DNA from 3 places in the Roseibium sp. SCP14 genome. Region 3 is predicted to be linked to each of the others. Evidence: riboswitches for the same ligand, from Rfam matches in the RefSeq annotation. Region 3 holds a riboswitch; each other region holds the start of a gene.
What was found. Region 3 has a riboswitch for thiamine pyrophosphate ahead of thiO (glycine oxidase ThiO). Riboswitches for the same ligand answer to the same signal wherever they lie in the genome.
Positions count from the first base shown of each region.

Region 1: linked by a shared signal. The riboswitch ahead of thiB (thiamine ABC transporter substrate binding subunit) and the one ahead of thiO (glycine oxidase ThiO) in region 3 are both predicted to bind thiamine pyrophosphate.
Region 2: linked by a shared signal. The riboswitch ahead of ABLQ08_RS18190 (hydroxyethylthiazole kinase) and the one ahead of thiO (glycine oxidase ThiO) in region 3 are both predicted to bind thiamine pyrophosphate.

Region 1 covers NZ_JBDZYH010000001.1:1,311,916-1,315,833, forward strand. Annotated here, with positions in the region: gene groES (co-chaperone GroES) at 20-307, shown strand; gene groL (chaperonin GroEL) at 362-2,005, shown strand; TPP riboswitch at 2,257-2,364, shown strand; gene thiB (thiamine ABC transporter substrate binding subunit) at 2,397-3,377, shown strand; gene ABLQ08_RS06030 (thiamine/thiamine pyrophosphate ABC transporter permease ThiP) at 3,353-3,918, shown strand, end outside.
Region 2 covers NZ_JBDZYH010000004.1:256,042-259,959, forward strand. Annotated here, with positions in the region: gene sbmA (peptide antibiotic transporter SbmA) at 1-19, opposite strand, end outside; gene ABLQ08_RS18175 (DMT family transporter) at 398-1,399, shown strand; gene ABLQ08_RS18180 (hypothetical protein) at 1,441-1,851, opposite strand; gene ABLQ08_RS18185 (Lrp/AsnC ligand binding domain-containing protein) at 1,899-2,135, opposite strand; TPP riboswitch at 2,272-2,382, shown strand; gene ABLQ08_RS18190 (hydroxyethylthiazole kinase) at 2,451-3,224, shown strand; gene thiD (bifunctional hydroxymethylpyrimidine kinase/phosphomethylpyrimidine kinase) at 3,257-3,918, shown strand, end outside.
Region 3 covers NZ_JBDZYH010000001.1:91,762-95,679, reverse strand. Annotated here, with positions in the region: gene ABLQ08_RS00480 (DUF6030 family protein) at 1-259, shown strand, start outside; gene ABLQ08_RS00475 (pirin family protein) at 228-1,163, opposite strand; gene ABLQ08_RS00470 (DNA topology modulation protein FlaR) at 1,310-1,834, shown strand; TPP riboswitch at 1,896-2,021, shown strand; gene thiO (glycine oxidase ThiO) at 2,156-3,133, shown strand; gene thiS (sulfur carrier protein ThiS) at 3,117-3,314, shown strand; gene ABLQ08_RS00455 (thiazole synthase) at 3,320-3,918, shown strand, end outside.

The DNA.
Region 1 (3,918 bases), 1.2 Mb from region 3:
CATGAGAGGAAACAGTCTTATGGCATTTCGTCCACTGCACGACCGTGTCGTAGTTCGCCGCGTCGACTCTGAAGAGAAGACCGCCGGTGGCATCATCATTCCGGACACCGCTAAGGAAAAGCCGCAGGAAGGCGAGATCATCGCTGTCGGCACCGGCGCTCGCAAAGACAACGGCGAGATCGTAGCTCTCGACGTCAAAGCAGGCGACCGCGTCCTGTTCGGCAAGTGGTCCGGCACCGAAGTCAAAATCGACGGTGAAGACCTCCTGATCATGAAGGAATCCGACATCATGGGCGTGATCGCTTAAATCAGCGAACCGCTTCTGATCTCAACATCATTCCAATTTAAGTGAGACGACTACATGTCTGCTAAAGAAGTAAAATTCTCCTCCGACGCCCGTGAGCGCATGCTCAAAGGCGTGGACACCCTCGCAAACGCTGTCAAGGTAACCCTCGGCCCGAAAGGCCGTAACGTTGTTCTCGACAAGGCCTTCGGCGCACCGCGCATCACCAAGGACGGTGTTTCCGTTGCCAAGGAAATCGAACTGGAAGACAAGTTCGAAAACATGGGCGCCCAGATGGTGCGCGAAGTGGCTTCCAAGACCAACGACATCGCTGGCGACGGCACCACCACTGCTACCGTTCTGGCTCAGGCTATCGTCAAGGAAGGCGCAAAAGCTGTTGCTGCCGGCATGAACCCGATGGACCTGAAGCGCGGCGTTGATCTTGCTGCTGCTGAAGCTGTGAAGTCTCTGGAAGCTGCTTCCAAGACCATCACCACTTCTGAAGAAGTTGCTCAGGTCGGCACCATTTCCGCTAACGGCGACGAGCAGGTCGGCAAAGACATTGCCGAAGCCATGCAGAAAGTCGGCAACGAAGGCGTGATCACCGTCGAAGAAGCCAAGTCTCTGGAAACCGAGCTGGAAGTCGTTGAAGGCATGCAGTTCGACCGCGGCTACCTGTCTCCGTACTTCGTCACCAACGCTGACAAGATGCTTGCTGACCTGGAAAAGCCGTTCATCCTGCTGCACGAGAAGAAACTCTCCAACCTGCAGGCTATGCTGCCGATCCTGGAATCTGTCGTTCAGTCTTCCCGTCCGCTGCTCATCATCGCTGAAGATGTTGAAGGCGAAGCACTGGCAACTCTCGTTGTCAACAAGCTGCGCGGCGGCCTGAAAATCGCTGCTGTCAAGGCTCCGGGCTTCGGCGATCGCCGTAAGGCAATGCTCGAAGACATCGCTATCCTGACCGGCGGCACTGTGATCTCTGAAGATCTCGGCATCAAGCTGGAAAACGTGACCCTCGACATGCTCGGCACCGCTGAGAAGGTGTCCATCACCAAGGAAACCACCACCATTGTTGACGGTGCCGGTTCCAAGGAAGACATCGACGGCCGCGTTGGTCAGATCAAGGCTCAGATCGAAGAAACCACTTCCGATTACGACCGCGAGAAGCTCCAGGAGCGCCTGGCCAAGCTCGCTGGCGGTGTTGCAGTTATCCGCGTTGGCGGTGCGACCGAAATCGAAGTGAAAGAGAAAAAAGACCGCGTTGACGATGCTCTGAACGCAACCCGTGCTGCCGTTGAAGAAGGCATCGTACCGGGTGGCGGCACCGCTCTGCTGCGTGCGAAGAAAGCTGTCTCCGCTCTGTCTTCCGACAACTCCGACATCGAAGCCGGCATCAAGATCGTTCTGCGCGCTCTGGAAGCTCCGATCCGTCAGATCGTCGAAAACGCTGGCGTCGAAGGCTCCATCGTTGTTGGCAAGATCCAGGAAAACGACGACGACACCTTCGGCTTCAACGCTCAGACCGAAGACTTCGTCAACATGATCGAAGCCGGCATCATCGACCCGACCAAAGTTGTTCGTACTGCTCTGCAGGACGCAGCTTCCGTCGCTGGTCTGCTGATCACCACCGAAGCCATGGTTGCTGAGCTGCCGAAGAAAGAAGCAGCACCGGCAATGCCGGGTGGCGACATGGGCGGTATGGGCGGCATGGGCTTCTAAGAAGTCCAAAGCTCAAAGCTTTACGGAAAGGGCGGTCTTCGGACCGCCCTTTTTGCGTTTGCAGCCACCCGTCACTTCAGTCTGTGCCGAATTGCGGCACCAGGGGTGGCATGGGCTTTCAATGAGGATTGATCGAATGCACCTGCGTTCGCCCGAGAAACCTTCATCGGATGCACTGGTGTAAGGCCATCACAATCTTTATCCAGCTAACCGTAATCCTGTTGTGCTCAGACGCATTTCCAGATAATCACGGCCTTACCTCGGGGTGCGTGAGGAATTCGCGCTGAGATGCCGTTCTGGCAAACCCGTTGAACCTGAACCGGCTAGAACCGGCGGAGGGAAAGGTAGCGGTTTCATCCATCCTTGCCCTCTCGCCGCAATGGAGGATGACATGAAACATCTGCTCTTTGCTGCGGGACTATTGTGCGCAACATCGGCGATTGCCGCCGACAAACCCCAGCTGACCGTCTACACTTATGACAGCTTCGTTTCCGACTGGGGCCCCGGCCCGCAGGTGAAGGAAGCTTTCGAAGCCGTCTGCAATTGCGAGCTGAACCTCGTCGGCATCGAAGATGGCGCAGCTCTTCTGTCGCGCATCCGGCTGGAGGGGGAGAATTCCGACGCGGATATCGTGCTTGGTCTGGACACCAACCTGATTGCCGCTGCAAAGGAAACCGGCCTCTTCGCGCCCCATTCCGTACGCACCGAATATGCGCTGCCGATTGAGTGGAACGACGAAACCTTCGTGCCTTACGACTGGGGTTACTTCGCTTTCGTGCACAACAAGGACGCCGAGGCACCCGGCAACTTCCGCGAACTGGCAGAGAGCGATACCAAGATCCTCATTCAGGATCCACGCTCGTCGACACCGGGACTGGGCCTTCTGCTGTGGGTCAAGGCAGTTTATGGCGACGAAGCTTCGGCAATCTGGGAAGGTCTTTCGGACAATATCGTCACTGTCACCAAGGGCTGGTCGGAAGCATATGGACTGTTTCTCGAAGGGGAAGCGGACATGGTGCTCAGCTACACCACCTCACCGGCCTATCACCTGATTGCCGAAGACGACGCCAGCAAGGCTGCTGCCGCCTTTGACGAAGGTCACTACATGCAGGTCGAAGTTGCTGCGAAAATGGCGGGCACGGATCAGCCGGAACTGGCCGATCAGTTTCTGGAGTTCATGACTTCCGACGTGTTCCAATCCATCATTCCGACCACGAACTGGATGTATCCTGCAATTACTCCGGAGGGCGGACTGCCAAAAGGCTTCGAAACCCTGCACACTCCGGAAAAATCCCTACTCTTGGGCGCTGATGAAGCCGCCAAAGTGCGGGAAGAAGCGTTGGCGGAATGGCTGGGCGCACTCAGCCAGTAAATCCGTTCCCGGGGATCGCGTCGGCGGCTGTCGTCGCCGCGCTGATTCTGGGCACGCTGGCCGCAATTGCGCTGCGCGCTGAAGCCGGGCAAGGATTTGGTCCGGCTGACTGGGCAGCGCTGCGCTTTACGCTTACGCAGGCGGTGCTTTCCGCCCTGATCAGCGCCGGATTGGCAATCCCGGTTGCCCGTGCGCTGGCAAGGCGGCGGTTTCCGGGCCGAAGCGTGTTGATCGCCCTTCTCGGGGCTCCCTTCATCCTTCCCGTCATCGTGGCCATAATCGGCCTCCTCCAGGTCTTCGGACGCGCGGGGTGGATTTCCGACGCGTTTGGCCTCTTCGGCCTGCCACCTATCCGCATTTACGGATTGCATGGCGTTGTCCTTGCGCATGTCTTTTTTAATCTGCCTTTGGCCACTCGCCTGATTCTGCAAGGCTGGCAGGAGGTTCCTTCGGAACGATTTCGTCTCGCGGCCCAGTTGGGTTGTGACGAGCGTTCAATGTTCCGGCTGATCGAGTTGCCGATGCTGGCGCGGATCCTTCC
Region 2 (3,918 bases), on a different contig from region 3:
AAAAATATGAACGGAACATTGCAAGTCGTCTCTCGAATCGGAGTTTTCCAAGATTATAAGTAGCTAGTGCACCTGAGGGAGAATACCGAGAGGTATTGAGGCAGTTGTGAAGAGATTTTAGGACCCAATCTTCCTCACGCATGTCTTCCCACATGGGTGCCATGCAAGCAAAAAACGGCAAAACTGCGCCGCGATCAATTGCAATATTCTGCACATGGCGTGATACTGGCGGCTCCAACCAATCAAACTCCCGCCCAACTCCACTCCTATTTCGGCTTGGACTTTGTATTTTTCGGCTGCTCTTTTCAGCCGCGGGTGGTCTTTCAGTGGCTCCTCTCGATCCTTCGGACCGGCGCGTCAGGGGAGTGGAACTTTGCGCCGGCCCCGGATGACATTCATGGCGTTCACCAGCCTCAAATCCCGTTTTGCCGGTCCAGCCGCACCCGCAGGTATGACACGTCAGGCTCCACTGCTCGGCATCTCTTTGAAGCTGGCCTCGACGCTCACGTTTTTCGTCATGGCAACCGCGCTGAAGATCGCTGCGGAGACCGTGCCGATCGGACAACTGGTGTTCGCGCGAAACTTCTTCGGACTGTTTCCGGTTCTCTTGATGGTCGCCTTGCGCGGCGAGCTTGGCCTGGCGTTCAAGACCCGCAACCCAAAGGGGCATCTGACACGGGCGACCGTCGGCCTTTCGGCCATGGTCTGCTCGTTCACCGCGCTTTATCTGCTGCCGCTTCCGGATGCGACCGCCATCGGCTTTGCGACGCCGCTGATCGTGGTCGTGCTTGCGTTCTTTCTTCTTGGCGAACAGGTCAGGATCTATCGCTGGAGCGCCGTTGGGGTAGGGTTCCTGGGAATTCTGGTGGTGCTGTCACCCCATCTCGGCGAAGGGCAGCTGGACAGTACCGCAACGCTCGGTGCGCTTGCTGGGGCGCTGGGAGCAGGGTTCGCGGCTCTTGCGATGATCACCGTCCGCAAATTGTGTGAAACCGAGCGTACCTCCACCATCGTGACCTGGTTTGCAGGTGCGTCCACGGTGCTTTCGCTACTCACGCTGCCGCTCGGATATGTTCTACCGGGACACACTTGGGTAGTCCCGGATCTTTCAACGGCAGGCCTGCTGGTTCTGATCGGACTTGCCGGAGGCGTCGGCCAGATTCTCTTGACACAGAGCTATCGGTTTGCCGATGCCTCTACCATCGCCCCGTTTGACTATGTCAACATGCTGTGGGCGATCCTGGTCGGCTGGCTGGTGTTTTCCGAAATCCCCGTGCCGGAAGTGGTGATCGGTGCCCTGATCGTCATCGCCGCCGGGGTGTTCGTCATCTACCGCGAACATCGGCTCGGCCTCGACCGCACCAAGGCGCGCCGTGCGTCTTCGCCGTCGAAATCATGACAATGAGAAGCTTTCGGGTCAGGAAAGGCGAAAGTGGCTTTCTAGGGCTTATAGTGGAAGGTCTCGACAGCGCTCTTGGAGCCGTCGGGAAAGACCAGCTGCACGCTGATTGAGTTTGTCGAGCCTGCGGGCAATTCAATATACGGTTTTTCCTTCAGAACCGCATTGGGGTTGTCCGGATCGCATGCGTCCAGTTCCCACATCTGGTCCAGAGGGCCATCATTCAGACCGTAAAAGACATAGTCGATCCCGCACTTCCAGGCTTCCAGATGGGTGAAGTAGATCAGCTGCTGTCCTTCCCAGTCGCGAAAGGAAACCCAGCTTGCCTTGGTCACGTCCAGTATCTGCTTGATCTGTTCAGGCGGCATGCCTTGCGCATTTGCCGTTGGAGGCGGAGCAAGTGAAAAGACACCCAGGCCGATGACAAAGGCGGAAACTTTCAAAAAATGCATGCTGACCTCCAATGGCTCCGGATGCGGGGAGAGCGTCAGGCGAAAAACTAGAAAGCCTTGAACGTAATGATCGTCTTGGTGTCCTGAATACCGTCGATCGGGTGGACCTTTTCATTGACGAAATGTCCGATATCGGCATCGTCATCGACATAAAACTTCACCAGAAGATCATAATCGCCACTGGTGGAATAGACTTCCGAGGCAATTTCCGCGTCGGCGATCGCGTTGGCAACCTGATAGGTCTTGCCCAACTGGCATTTGATCATAACGAAAAACGGGGTCATGCGATGCTCCGGAAAAGAAAACGTTGCGGAATGATGCCCATGGACATCGCCTATCTGTTGTCCGCAGTCAATCACTGATGCAGCCTGCGACCATTGTACAGTCTTGCAATGACGGGTTCGCCTTGTTAGCAGTGCAGATATCTCATGGGGGTGCCCGGCGATTCTGGATCGGGCTGAGAGGCGGAAGGCCAACTCCTTGAACCTGATCCGGGTGATGCCGGCGGAGGGATTTGAGATGCAGATTGCCAGGGCATTCACAGCTCTCCCTCTTGAACAGTATTCCGGTTTGCAGCCGGAGCCTTTCGGAGGAGATGCATGAACCTGTCCATCGCTGCTTCCACACAGAACCTGTCGGCGGAAACCGTCTTTGACCTGTTGATGAGGGTTCGGCAGAAGTCGCCCCGTATTCACGCGATCACGAATGCTGTTGCGCAAACCTTCACGGCCAACACCTTGCTGGCGCTTGGCGCCGTTCCGTCGATGACGATCGCCAAAGAGGAAGTCGCCGGTTTCGCTGAAAGCGCGGATGCTCTTCTCGTCAATCTAGGGACACTGGACGAAAGCCGCCGGGAAGCCATTCCGGTTGCCATCAAGGCTGCGAAGGCGGCGGGGCGTCCTGTCAGTATCGACCCGGTCTTCGTGAACCGGTCTCCGGTGCGTTGCGCGTTCGCAAAGGAGTTGATGGACTTCCAGCCGGACCTGTTGCGCCTGAACGAGGCGGAAATGACTGCACTTTTTCCGCAAAGGTCCGACGCCGATGCGGTGATATCGGCCGGTACCGTGCTGGCTGTGACGGGCGTTGAAGACAAGATTGAAAGCCAGGGTGAGGATTTTCGCCTGCGCAACGGTCATCCTCTCATGGCCCGCGTAACCGCCACCGGATGTGCCGGTGGCGCCGTGCTGGCAGCCTTTGCCTGTGTGGAGACGGACACCGCTCTGGCTGCGGCCTGTGGACTGTCGGTCTTCAATATAGCCGGAGAACTGGCCGCGAGCCGCGCGGGAGGTCCGGGAAGCCTGGTGCCGGAACTTCTCGACGCCCTTTACTCAATCACGGCGAACGATATCGAAATGCGGCTGAAAACGGCCTGATTTCCTTTTCTCATTCAAGAATGGAGAGACACATGACCGCCATCGCGGTGACCATAGCAGGATCCGATTCCGGTGGCGGGGCCGGGGTCCAGGCCGATCTCAAGTCGTTTTCGGCAAATGGCGTCTACGGTGCCAGTGTGCTGACCGCCCTGACGGCGCAAAACACTCTCGGGGTGAGTGCCATTCATGACGTCCCGCCCGCTTTCGTACGTGCCCAGATGGATGCGGTCTATTCGGATCTGAAAGTCAACGCTACCAAGATCGGCATGCTTTCAAGCGTCGAGATCATTGAGGCCGTTGCCGGTGGATTGGAGGCGCTCGACACCGGACCCGTGGTGCTTGACCCCGTGATGGTGGCGGCGTCCGGCGACCCGTTGCTGGTCGACAGCGCCGTATCGAGCCTGATCTCCGTCCTCGTGCCGCTCGCTGATGTCATCACACCAAACCTTCACGAAGCTGCCCGGATGCTGGAGACCGAAATTGCGGCCAATGAGACCGAGATGCTCTCGCAGGCAGAGAATCTCCTGAGGCTCGGGTGCAAGTCCGTCCTGCTCAAGGGAGGGCACGGAACAGGTGAAGAAAGCGCTGACCTGTTCTTCGATGCGGTCGGCAATGCCATCTGGTTGCATGCGGAGCGCATCCAGACGAACAACACACATGGAACCGGGTGCACGCTTTCATCGGCAATCGCAGC
Region 3 (3,918 bases):
TCCCGATAGCTTTCGGCGGGCGATTGCTGACTTCAGGCAGCTCGAAACGACGTATCGAGGAGTTCAGCTGTCAATCGCGCCGGAAGACCCGAATCTGACCGGAGATCCGTTGGCGAACCAGCGCTTGAACATCATCTTGAATTTCGGCGAACCGGACCTGATCCGGCCCGCCGACCGTTTTGAAGTGGCGCCGCCATTGGAAAGCGGCTGGAGCAATAGAGGCGACCCTAAGGACCGGGACGGTCAGGCAGCGGAATGAACTCCTTTTCGTCGCCCGGCACCGTATCGAAGCGACCCTGACGCCAGTCCTCCTTGGCCTGTTCGATACGCTCCTTCGAGGAGGAAACGAAATTCCACCAGATGTAACGCCTCCCATCCATCGGTTCGCCGCCGAGGACGACGAAGCGGGCCGGAGCAGGGGATTGGTTTTCGACCACCAGATGATCGCCAGGTTTGAAGACGAGCAGCTGAGCGGGGTCGAAGTCCTGTCCGGCAATCGATATACGGCCTGATATTGTGTAAAGCCCACGTTCTTCCCAGCCGGCATCAAGAGGGATCTTTGCGCCGGGTTCCAGTGAGATATCCGCGTAGAACATTTCCGAAGCGGTTTTTACCGGTGCCTTATGGCCGTAAAGGTCACCGGCAATCAGCTTCACTGAAGCGCCTTTGTCCGCGAATTCGGGTTGCTGTTCGGTTCCAAAGTGCTGGAAAGTCGGATCGCCTTCTTCCAGATGCTTTGGTAGAGCAACCCAACTTTGAAGGCCGAACAATTGCCGGGTTTCCTGCTTTCGCTCCGGGCGTTCGCGTTCCGAGTGGACGATGCCTTTGCCGGCACTCATCCAGTTAAGCGCTCCGGGCGAGATCGCGATTTCCGTCCCGAGACTGTCCCGATGATACATTTCGCCCTCAAACAGGTAGGTTACCGTCGCGAGACCGATATGCGGGTGTGGGCGGACGTCGATACCACCGCCGACAAGCAGCTCCGCTGGTCCCATCTGATCGAAAAAGATGAACGGACCGATCATGCGCCGTCGTGGAGACGGCAGGGCACGGCGGACATGAAAGCCGCCCAGGTCTGATGTCCGGGGAACAATGATCGTATCGATCGGATCGCAACTTGCGGCATTGCCCGCGACCGGGTCGGGGGTGTTCAACCAGCTCATCTGCCTCTCCTTGCAGTCAAAAGCGCGTCTGCCGGTTAGATAGGGTCGCAGGCCTGTAAGTGTCCATTGAACAGTCTGTTTCCATCTTTTCTTTCAATCAGAAGGGCGTATAACTGCGAGCCCTCAATCGCCCCAAAAGGTGTTTCATGAAACGCGTGATGATCGTCGGAGGTCCCGGTTCGGGCAAAAGCACGCTCGCGCACCAGCTCGGTCAGCGGACGGGTTTGCCCGTCTACAACATGGACCACATTCACTGGCTGCCTGGCTGGGTTGAAAGACCCAGACAGGAAAAAGATGCGCTGACGCATCAGGTTCACATGAAGAGCGAATGGATCTTCGAAGGTGGTCATTCGAGCACTTACGCGGAACGGGTTGATCGGGCGGACACATTCATCTGGTTGGATGTTCCGGTCTGGTTGCGGATCTTTCGGGTTCTGAAACGCTCTCTTCAATATTACGGCAAAAGCCGGCCTGATTTGCCGGAAGGGTGTCCGGAGCGTTTCAACGGCCAAACCGTCGAGTTCGTGCGGTTCATCTGGCGCACCCGGCATAGCGCACGCGCCAAGCTGCTTCGGATCTACACAGCTCCGCCGCCGCATCTGACTGTTCTGAAGTTTTCCAGTCTGAAAGAGACGCGTGCGTTTTTGGATGACCTGTCACCGGAAACCTGAAGACAGGGAGCGGACACACGCTGAGATGTCTTGACAGAACGTGCGTGCCGACGGCACAAACGGGGCTCACCCGGGGTGTCCCGTCATGGGGCTGAGATGCTGCAGGGTGCGGTAACACGCACAGCGCAGGGACCCGAAGAACCTGATCCAGGTCATGCTGGCGAAGGGATGGTGGCCCTGACGGCGCGCGAGGACCATTTGTCCGGCGCATGCAGTCAAGCGCATCCCCGACAGCCCCTGACGAAAAAGAATGTAAGGCCTTTGGTTGGCCCTGCAGGAGTGAAACGTCGTGCAAGGTGTCTCAGGCGCAGGTGCAAAGACATGAGGGTCCTGATCCGCGGAGCAGGTGTTGCCGGGTTGTCGCTCGCATACGAACTTCGCAAGCGGGGTGCCGAAGTCACCTTGTTTGAGATCCGTGAAGGCTTGACCAGAAGTGCTTCCTGGCTGGCCGGTGGCATGCTGGCACCGTGGTGTGAGCGTGAAAATGCCGAAGAAGACGTTCTCGCTTATGGAAAAAAGTCGGTCGACTGGTGGGCAAAAGCGTTGCCGGGTGCGGTTTCGCACAAAGGTACCCTGGTCGTTGCGCCACCTCGTGATATCGCCGAACTCAGTCGCTTCGCCGGACGTACGAGCGGCTACGAATGGGTGGATGGGGCCGGGGTAACAGGTCTTGAGCCCGACCTGGAGGGGAGATTTTCCAAAGGACTGTTCTTCCCGAAGGAGGCTCACCTGGATCCGCGAAAAGCCTTGATCCAGCTTGAAGAAACGGTTTCCAGACTGGGTGTTAGAACCTTCTTCGGACCAGAAGAACCGAAGGTGGATACGAATTTCATCGCCGATTGCATAGGTATGGCGTCGAAAGAAAAGGAGTTGAGGGCAGTGCGCGGGGAAATGCTGATCCTGCACGCACCAGAGATCACGTTGTCCAGGCCCGTTAGAATGCTTCATCCGCGCATTCCGGTCTATATCGTGCCTCGGGACAACAACCACTTCATGGTCGGGGCAACGATGATCGAAAGTGCCGATGACGGCCCGGTCAGTGTTCGCTCCACCATGGAACTGCTGAACGCTGCCTATAGCCTTCACCCGGCTTTCGCTGAAGCCAAGATCATTGAGACAGGCGTGGGTGTTCGCCCGGCCTATGCCGACAATCTGCCGCGCATCAACTTTGACGGCCGGGTCCTGAGCCTGAATGGCTTCTACCGTCACGGTTTCCTGCTGGCTCCGCATTTTGCGGCACAGGCCGCCGAAACCCTGTTCCTTTCTTCCAAGGAGACCACCCTTGAAACTCATCATTAACGGCGAAGAGCAGGAGGTGACCAGTTCGACCCTCTCAGGGCTTCTGGATGAACTGGCCTATGAACACGATTTTCTTGCCACAGCGCGCAACAGCGAGCTTGTTTCTGCTGAAGAACGTGCCAGCTGCGAGCTTCTTGAAGGGGATCGGATCGAGATCCTGTCTCCCATGCAGGGAGGGTGAGGACCATGCTTGAGTTTTATGGCGAGGTGATTTCTTCCCGCTTGCTTCTGGGAACAGCGCAATATCCGTCGCCGAAAATCCTTTCAGATGCAGCAATGCGATCAGGTAGTGTAATACTGACCGTTTCCTTGCGCCGCGAAGCAGCAGGAACCGGTGCTGGTGGCAAGTTCTGGGACCTCATCCGCCAGCTGAATGTGCGCGTGCTTCCCAACACTGCCGGATGTCATTCTGTGAAAGAGGCCGTAACCACTGCGAAGATGGCGCGGGAGTTGTTCGGAACAGATTGGATCAAGCTGGAGGTCATAGGCCATCATGACAGCTTGCAGCCGGATGTATTTGGATTGGTGGAGGCTGCACGAATTCTGTGCGAAGACGGTTTCAAAGTCTTTCCATACACCACGGATGACATCGTTGTCGGTGAAAGGCTGCTGGAAGCAGGATGCCAGGTGTTGATGCCCTGGTGTGCACCGATCGGGTCTGCACGGGGACCGGTCAATCCCGATGCTCTTAGAGCCTATCGCGCTCATTTCCCCGGCGTTCCGCTTGTCGTGGACGCCGGTCTTGGTCGTCCGTCTCACGCCGCTCAGGTCATGGAGTTCGGCTT